2 regions of the Arthrobacter sp. 05L417 genome follow, and region 2 is predicted to be linked to the other one. Evidence: riboswitches for the same ligand, from Rfam matches in the RefSeq annotation. Region 2 holds a riboswitch; the other holds the start of a gene.
What was found. Region 2 has a riboswitch for S-adenosylmethionine ahead of AC1DJW_RS02070 (aminotransferase class V-fold PLP-dependent enzyme). Riboswitches for the same ligand answer to the same signal wherever they lie in the genome.

Region 1 (4,253 bases), on a different contig from region 2:
GCGGGCAGCCTTTTGCTGCCCTTGCGCGGGCGCCGCCTGCCCGGAGCTGCTTGCCGTGGCATGGGCGGAAGGAGCCAGGTTCGGAAGCAACCCGGTGATGACGGGGTCTCCCCGGAGGAAGCCACTGACGAGCACGGCTACGGCCGCAACCACGGCCACCACCATCACGTTCCGGAACAGCGCCAGCGCGGTACTGGCGCGTTTGGGTGGCGGGCCGCCGTCGAACCCGTAGTTTGAATGCACGTCTTCTCCCCAAGTCCCTGTACCGGCGCCCCCCGGGCCGGCGCTGCTATCCGATCACAGCGCCGAAGACGAGGCCCAGCCCATACGTGGCCGCGGCCGCACCGAGTCCGATGGCGAGCTGCCGGAGGCCGCGGGTCAGGGGCGAGGTCCCGGACAACAAGCCGACGACGGCGCCAGTCGACAGAAGCGCGATGCCCACCAGCGTACCGGCCACAGCAAGCGCTGCGAAGCCCGTCATGCCGAAGATGAACGGCAGGATGGGCACGATGGCGCCCGAAGCGAAGAAGCAGAAGCTCGAGATCGCGGCGCCCCAGGCGGAGCCCACGGCCTCGTGCTCATTGACGGTTTCTTCCACTTCGGGGTGGAGGGAGAGGCTGGGATCGCAATCGCAGCTGTAGAGGCCCATGCGCTCGGCGGCCCGGTGTTCGGCGGCTTCGCGGGACATGCCCCGGGCCAGATATACCAGGACCAGCTCATTGTGCTCGATGTCCAGGGCCGGGGCTGCGGTCAGCGTGGCCTGGGTGGGGCGAGTGGCCTTGAGGAGCTCGAGTTGCGAGCGGACCGAGACATACTCGCCGGCACCCATGGACAGCGCGCCCGCCAGGAGGCCGGCGATACCGCTGAACAGGACCACGGTTGCGGGAACGCCCGTGGCCGCCATGCCCATCACGAGGGAAAGGTTGCTGACCAAGCCGTCGTTGGCGCCGAATACGGCCGCGCGGAAGGTGCCGGACAACCTATTGCGGCCGCGCGTCGCCAGGCCACGGACTACTTCTTCGTGGATCTGTTCATCAGCCGCCATGGCGCGGGTTGCTGCTGGATCCTTCGTATAAGGCGAACGGCCTTCAGCCCGTTGGGCGAGGGCCAGCACGAACACGGATCCGAAGTTCCGGGCCAGGAAGCCGAGCATTTGGCTCCGGACGGAGGCTGCCTTGGGCATGCCGGCATGTTCGCCGAGGAGCTTGAGCCAGTGCGCCTCATGGCGGCCCTCGGCATCTGCGAGAGCCAACAGGATTTCGCGTTCCTCGCCATCGCGGCGCTGCGCCAGTTGACGGTACACGGCGGCCTCGGCGCGCTCGTCCGCCAAGTACTGCCGCCAGCGCTTGATGTCCGACGACGACGGGGGAGTCTTGGGGGCTGCTTCGTCTTGCGATGGACTGCTTGAGTCCGACGGATTGTCTGAATACGAGGGTTTTGTGTGCGGGTGCACCGGGACTCCTGGGTCGCTGGGGCGGGCTTCATCGCCTCATTGCGGCTCCACTCTATCGCCAATTTCCGCGGTTTTTCGGCCGGTAATCCTCACTGGACATTTTAGGCGTGCCTCAAAAACCGGGAGGCTCGCGGGAGGCCTTGACCGCCGCAGGGGGCAGTGCTGGGATGGATGGACAGGGTCCACGAATTGGCGGGGTGGCGTTGGACCGGCTGCCTCACTTGCCTGTCCGATGGGCTCAGCGGCACGTCGAACGGAGGTTGCACCATGGACAGCACCGAGACCCACGCCCGCCACCCCGACCGTCCCACGGTCGAGGCCGATCCCGCCTACGACTACAGCGAAGACCTGGAGGTGGACGAGGACTGGGAGGAACAATCCGAGGTCCTCGACGACGACGAACGGGTGGTCCCGCTCGACGCCGAGGAACACCGCGAGGACGAAGAGTTCGAATAGCCTCTGCTCGCTGAACCGGCCTCGCTGAACCTGACTCGCTGAATCCGGGTCCTAGAACGCGCTCAGGATGAAGTGCCGCTGCACGCCCGCCCGGTGCCCGGTTGCCGCCACCGTGAGGGTGAGTTTCCGTGTCGCCGGGAACCAGCGGGCGGGCTGGACCGCTTTTGAAAGCGCTTCGGTGATGAGCCGTGGCTCATGATGCCAATAGCGTTCCAAGTTTCCGTCCACCACGAACGTGATGGAGCCTTGGGAGAGGTCGACGCCGGGAATCACCCGGACGAACTCGTCCACCCGTCGGGGGCGTGGCAACAAGAGGCTTCCGGTCTGGGTGGTGCGCTCAGCTGTGGCGGTAGCGCCGTTTTCGAAAGGCATGGCCTTCTCCTGTGGAGTTGCTCTTGCCCGTTCGGTTGTCTCTGGTCCGAGCCGGGCCGCTTCTTCATCCGAACCACCCGTGAACATGGGGTTGGCGTGTGGCAAGTCGGAGCTTGGCGCCACATCTCTTGAAGCTGTTCCTACTGTACATGCAGGCGCGGCGCCGCACCTCTCGAAGGAGAAGGTGCGGCGCCGCCGTCGTACTTAATTCTGTGAAGCTTAGTGGCTGGCCACCGGGTGGGCCTCCAGCGGGAGTTCCTCGGTGACCGCTCCTGCGACGCGGCGGTCCCAGGCTTCGCGGACCTCGGGTTCCGTGGGCGGCGTCAGCAAGGAGACCACAACGTAGATGACGAGCGAAGCGCCGAGGCCCCAGTAGATGGGATCGTTGGCGTAGACGCCGTCTTCGCTAGGGATGATTCCCGTGGCGTAAGCGATCAGCAAGGCCAAGGTCAAGACCGAGCCGACGGCCATGGACCATGCCGCTGCGATGCCCGTGCCGCGCTTCCAGACCAGGCCGCCCAGGATGGCAACCAGGAGGCCACCTACCAGGATGTCGTAGGCGATGGTTAGGGCCACCACGACGTCTTGCGCCGCCATGGAGATCAGCACGGCCACGATGCCCAGTCCAAGGACCCAGTAGCGGTTGGCCTTGACGTCGTGCTCGGGGTTCTCGGTGTCGTCGGTGTTGATCGTTTTGCCGAACCAGCTGGCCACGAACGGGACAACGTCGGCGCGGGCAACGGTGGCTGCGGCGATGAGGGCTCCGGATGCGGTGGACATCATGGCAGCGACTGCTGCGGCCATGACGAGGCCGCCGATGCCGATCGGCAGGATGTGGGTGGCAACCTCGGCGTAGACAACGTCCTTGCCAAGGGCCTTCACGTCGATGTTGGGCAAGGCCACGCGGGCGGCCAGGCCAATCAGGGCGCCGGCGACGCCGTACAGGACGCAGTAGATGCCGGCAGTGGCGCCGCCCCAACGGGCCACCTTGGGGGTCTTGGCGGTGAAGACGCGCTGCCAGATGTCCTGGCCGATGAGCAGGCCCAGGGTGTACACCACGAAGTAGGTGATGATGGTCTGCGCTCCGATGCCGTCCAACTGGAAGAAACTGGCGTCAACGCGGGCACGGATGCCGTCGAGGCCGCCTGCGGCGTTGAGGGCGAACGGCAGCATGAGGAAGAAGATGCCCACCGTCTTGATGATGAACTGCACCTGGTCGGCGAGGGTGATGGACCACATGCCGCCGATGGTGGAGTAGACCAGGACGATGGCGCCGCCGACGGCGATGGCAAGCCAGCGCTCCCAGCCGAAGAGGACAACGAAGATCGTGGCGTATGCACCCGTGGACGTGGCACACAGCATGAGGGTGTAGGCCAGCATGACGATGCCGGAGGTCTGCGTGGCGCGCTGGCCGTAACGCAGGCTCAGCATCTGGGACACCGTGTAGATTTTCAGCCGCTGGATGGTGCCGGCGAAAAGCAGGCTCAGGAGGAGCACGCCCGAACCGATGGCGACGACCAACCACATGCCGGAGACACCGAACTTGTAGCCGAGGCCGACGCCGCCAACCGTTGAAGCGCCGCCGAGGACGACGGCGGCCATGGTGCCGGTGTAGAGCATCGGACCAAGGCGGCGTCCTGCCACCAGGAAGTCGCTGTTGTTCTTGGTGCGCGACTTGCCCCACCAGCCGAAGGCCAGCATGGCGAGCAAATACACCACCACGATCGCAATATTGATGAACGAAGAGTCCACGGTTGGCTCCTGAAAGTGATGCGCAGAGTTCTTGGGGATTCCGACGCCGGTCCGCTGGGTTTCGCAGCGGGTTGCGGAAGGTCTCTGCGCTGGTGATTGGGGAGAGTAGTCTGTGATGTGTGCCTCACAAACAACACTTGTTGCCTATGAGGATACGTAGTGATGCGAGTAACAGTCAAGGCGTTGCTTTGCGCGGCGGGCGGATCGGCGCTCCTCTGGC
Region 2 (4,253 bases):
ACGAAACCAGCGAACTCGCCCCTACCGTAGCGGCATTGTGCGCCCTGGCTACCGGCCCTTCCCGGCTCACCGGCATCGCGCATTTGCGTGGACACGAGACAGACAGGCTGGCTGCGCTGGTCGCCGAAATCAACCGGCTCGGCGGCGACGCCGAGGAAACCAGCGACGGCTTGGTGATCCGGCCCGCAGCGCTGCACGCCGGCGTCGTGCACAGCTACGCGGACCACCGCATGGCCACCGCCGGCGCCATCCTGGGGCTCGCCGTCGAGGGTGTCCAGGTTGAAGACATCGCGACGACGTCCAAGACCATGCCCGAATTTCCGCAAATCTGGGCATCGATGCTCACTGCCGGCCCAGCGGCCGCGGACCCCGTTTCAACGGAGACAAGCAACTGACGATGGCTCGCGACGCACGCTCCTGGGATGAGTCCGATGTCCGGATCCGCCCCAACAAGAAGGGCACACGCCCCCGCACCAAGGACCGCCCCAGCCACGACGACGCCGTGATCGGGCGCATCATCACAGTCGACCGCGGCCGCTACACCGCGATAGTGGATGAAAGCTCGGACAACGAGCGCATCGTCATCGCGGCCCGCGCCCGGGAACTCAGGCGCTCCCCCGTGGTTCCCGGAGACTTCGTGGCCCTCGTCGGCGATGTATCCGGAGCCCCGGACACCCTCGCGCGCCTCGTGCGCGTCGAGGAGCGCAAGACGCTCCTGCGGCGAAGTGCCGATGACACGGATCCGATCGAACGGGCCGTCGTCGCCAACGCCGACCAGCTCGTGGTGGTGGTTGCGGCCGCCAACCCGGAGCCGCGGACAGGATTCATCGACCGCGCATTGGTGGCAGCGTACGACGCCGGAATCGAGCCGCTGCTGCTCGTCACCAAAGCGGATGTCAAGGATCCGACGGAACTGCTCGCCAACTATGTGAGCCTGGGTTTCCCGATCATCATCAGCCGCACGGCCGACGCGGGTGCCTCCGGCATCGACGCCCGTTCCGACGACGGTCTGTCCGCCCGCCTCGATGGTGACGCCGTCGGCCAGTTGCGGGACTACCTCGACGGCAAGGTCACCGTGCTCCTGGGCCATTCCGGCGTCGGGAAATCCACCATGGTGAACGCCCTGACCGGCGCCGAACGCGCCACGGGTGGAGTCAACGCAGTAACGGGCCGCGGACGCCACACCTCGTCCTCTGCCCTTGCGCTGAAGCTCAGCGACTCCCCGGGCGGAAGCTGGATCATCGATACGCCCGGCATCCGTTCCTTCGGCCTCGCCCACGTGAACCCTGACCGCATCCTGCATGCCTTCCCGGATCTGGAGCCCGGAACGGAAACGTGCGAGCGGGGCTGCAAGCACGATGCCTCCGCCGTTCGATGCGGACTGGATTCCTGGGTTGCCGATGGCCATGCCGGGGAGGCCGGCCCCGCCCGCCTCGCATCGCTGCGCAGGCTCCTTGGTGCCGACCCGCGCATGGAAGCCCAAGAGGCCAAGGAACTGGGTACGATCAACTAACTCAGCGCATGCCGGGCTACGTCCCCGGCTCACCGGCGAATAGACGGTAGTTTGGAACCATGACCCAACCCGATTCGAGCTACAACGACGACCTGCGGCTGGCCCATGTCCTCGCCGACTCCGTCGATTCCCTGACAATGGAGCGGTTCAAGGCGCTGGACCTTCAGGTGGAGACCAAACCCGACCTGAGCCCAGTCACCGATGCCGACAAAGCCGCCGAGGAAGCAATCCGCGGGCAGCTCTCCCGTTCCCGCCCCCGCGACGCCGTCCTCGGCGAAGAATTCGGCAGCACGGGCCACGGCTCAAGGCGTTGGATCATCGATCCCATCGACGGGACCAAGAATTTCGTGCGCGGCGTACCCGTCTGGGCAACGCTGATCGCCCTCGTGGACGAGGGCGAAGTAGTGGTGGGGCTCGTCAGCGCTCCGGCGCTCGGCAAGCGCTGGTGGGCGGCCAAGGGCTCAGGCGCCTACATGGGCCGATCACTGGCCGCAGCCACCCGGCTGAAAGTCTCCAACGTGTCGCGGCTTGAGGACGCCTCGCTTTCCTACTCCGAGCTTTCCGAGTGGAAGCAGCACGATAAGCTCGACAACTTCCTGGGCCTGGAGAACGATGTCTGGCGCAGCCGCGCGTACGGCGATTTCTGGTCCTACTGCCTCGTGGCCGAAGGCGCCGTGGACATCGCGGCCGAGCCGGAGCTCCAGGTCTACGACATGGCCGCCTTGGTACCGATCGTGACGGAGGCCGGCGGACGCTTCACGTCCCTGGACGGCACGGATGGCCCCTTCGGCGGAAACGCCGTTGCAAGCAACTCGATCCTGCACTCCGAGGTCCTCAAGAGGCTCAACCCCGAGCTCGACGACCTCCTCTAGTCACCCTCTTCACTGAATAAACGACGGCGGGCGCCCCTTTTTTGGGGGCGTCCGCTCCTTTTTCTTCGGCAGAAGGCACATTTTTCCGGCTGTGTAACAATCCGCTTAACAATCGAGGTCACATTGGAACGAGCCGCGCCGGTGTCCTAGTCTCTTTACAGGTCACGAGTGCCAGCGCGAAACCCCGGTTTGCTGGCCGGCAACCCTCCATCGCGGCGGGGTGCCCCGGGTGACGACCCGGCCGGTCCGGAACGGATGCGGCAAGCGCGGACCCCCTGTACGCAGGGGTCCCTCTTGAGTGAGGTCCCATGAGCACAGCCACATTTACTTCTCCTGTTCTCCCGCAGCACCACGAATCTGCGCATCAGCACGGCGAATCCCGGACTCCGGCGTCGCGCCCGCTCGCCGCGGTCACCGGCGCGGAGTTGCAGGCACCCCTGATCCAGGGCGGCCACATCCGCTACGCCAACCTTGACTACGGCGCCTCCGCGCCTGCCCTGACCGTGGTTTCCGCGTACCTCAACGAAATCCTGCCGTACTACGCGAGTGTCCACCGCGGCGCCGGCTATGCCTCCCAGATCAGCACCTCGGTCTACGAAAACGCCCGCAACATCGTCCGTGACTTCGTGGGCGGCAGGCCGGACGATTCCGTCATTTTCACGCGCAACACCACCGATTCCCTCAACCTCCTGGCCGGCTGCTTGCCGGTCGAAGACGGCAAGCACACCGCCGAAGTCCTTTACCTGGACATCGAGCACCACGCCAACCTGCTGCCGTGGCAAGGCGTCCCCCACCGAAGCATCGTTGCCGCGGGAACGTTGTCGGAGACCGTGGCCAATGTCCGCACTGCCCTCACCCACGGTGGCATCAGCCTCCTGGCAGTCACGGGCGCATCGAACGTGACCGGCGAGATCCTGCCCATCAAGGAACTCGCTGCCTTGGCCCACGAATTCGGGGCGCGGATTGTGGTGGACGCGGCGCAACTCGCCCCGCATCGCCGCATCGATATCGCCGCCGCGGATGTTGACTACCTGGTCTTCTCGGGGCACAAGCTTTATGCACCGTTCGGCGCCGGTGTCCTGGTGGGCCGTCCCGACTGGCTCGACGCCGGCACGCCCCACCTTGCAGGTGGCGGGGCTGTCCGCGAGGCGCGCCTGGATTCCGTCAGCTGGGCCACGGGACCGGCAAGGCACGAAGGTGGCTCACCGAACGTACTCGGCGCGGCCACCCTTGCCCGCGCCACCCAGGTCATCGCCAGCCTCGACCACGATGAATGGCACGCCCACGAGGCCGCCATCCGCTCGCACCTGGTCGAGGGCCTCAAGGAAATCGACGGCGTCACCGTGCACCAGATCTTCAGCGACACGGATCCCGAGGACACCATCGGCGTCGTGAACTTCTCGCTCCAGGGCTACGACGCCGGACTCGTTGCGGCCTATCTTGCCGCCGAACACGGCATTGGCCTGCGTGACGGACGCTTTTGCGCCCACCCTCTGCTCAAGCGCCTCGGCCTTCCCTCCGGTTCCCTGCGCGCCAGTTTCGGCGTGGGGTCGCGATTGGAAGACGCCACCCGGCTCATCGCGGGCATCCGGGCGCTCAAGAGCAATGGCCTCGGCTGGGACTACGTGGTGGATGCCGGCCGCTGGGTTCCGGCGAACGACCATCGCAGCTACCCGGAGTGGGCGCCCAACACTCCCGGGACCGCGGGCGCCGCACCCTGCAGCATCGACTGATTGCGGTAGATTCGTAGGGTATTTTTCCTGTCCTACGAAGGGAGTTCCCGCGTGTCCCCGCGACCCAAAGGCGCGTCAGCCGGCCCCAAGCTCTTCGAGGAACGGCGCCTTGAACTCGGTCAGAGTTTCCAGGAC

Region 1: it holds a riboswitch for S-adenosylmethionine, as region 2 does, so the genes downstream of both, AC1DJW_RS25165 (hypothetical protein) here and AC1DJW_RS02070 (aminotransferase class V-fold PLP-dependent enzyme) in region 2, are expected to answer to the same signal.

The regions. Positions count from the first base shown of each region.
Region 1 covers NZ_JBFTOG010000057.1:28,013-32,265, reverse strand. Annotated here, with positions in the region: gene AC1DJW_RS25180 (matrixin family metalloprotease) at 1-186, opposite strand, end outside; gene AC1DJW_RS25175 (VIT1/CCC1 transporter family protein) at 290-1,453, opposite strand; gene AC1DJW_RS25170 (hypothetical protein) at 1,721-1,909, shown strand; gene AC1DJW_RS25165 (hypothetical protein) at 1,961-2,281, opposite strand; SAM riboswitch class IV at 2,296-2,415, opposite strand; gene AC1DJW_RS25160 (sodium:solute symporter family protein) at 2,501-4,033, opposite strand.
Region 2 covers NZ_JBFTOG010000002.1:32,045-36,297, reverse strand. Annotated here, with positions in the region: gene aroA (3-phosphoshikimate 1-carboxyvinyltransferase) at 1-395, shown strand, start outside; gene rsgA (ribosome small subunit-dependent GTPase A) at 398-1,513, shown strand; gene hisN (histidinol-phosphatase) at 1,573-2,385, shown strand; SAM riboswitch class IV at 2,546-2,658, shown strand; gene AC1DJW_RS02070 (aminotransferase class V-fold PLP-dependent enzyme) at 2,694-4,118, shown strand; gene AC1DJW_RS02065 (class I SAM-dependent methyltransferase) at 4,170-4,253, shown strand, end outside.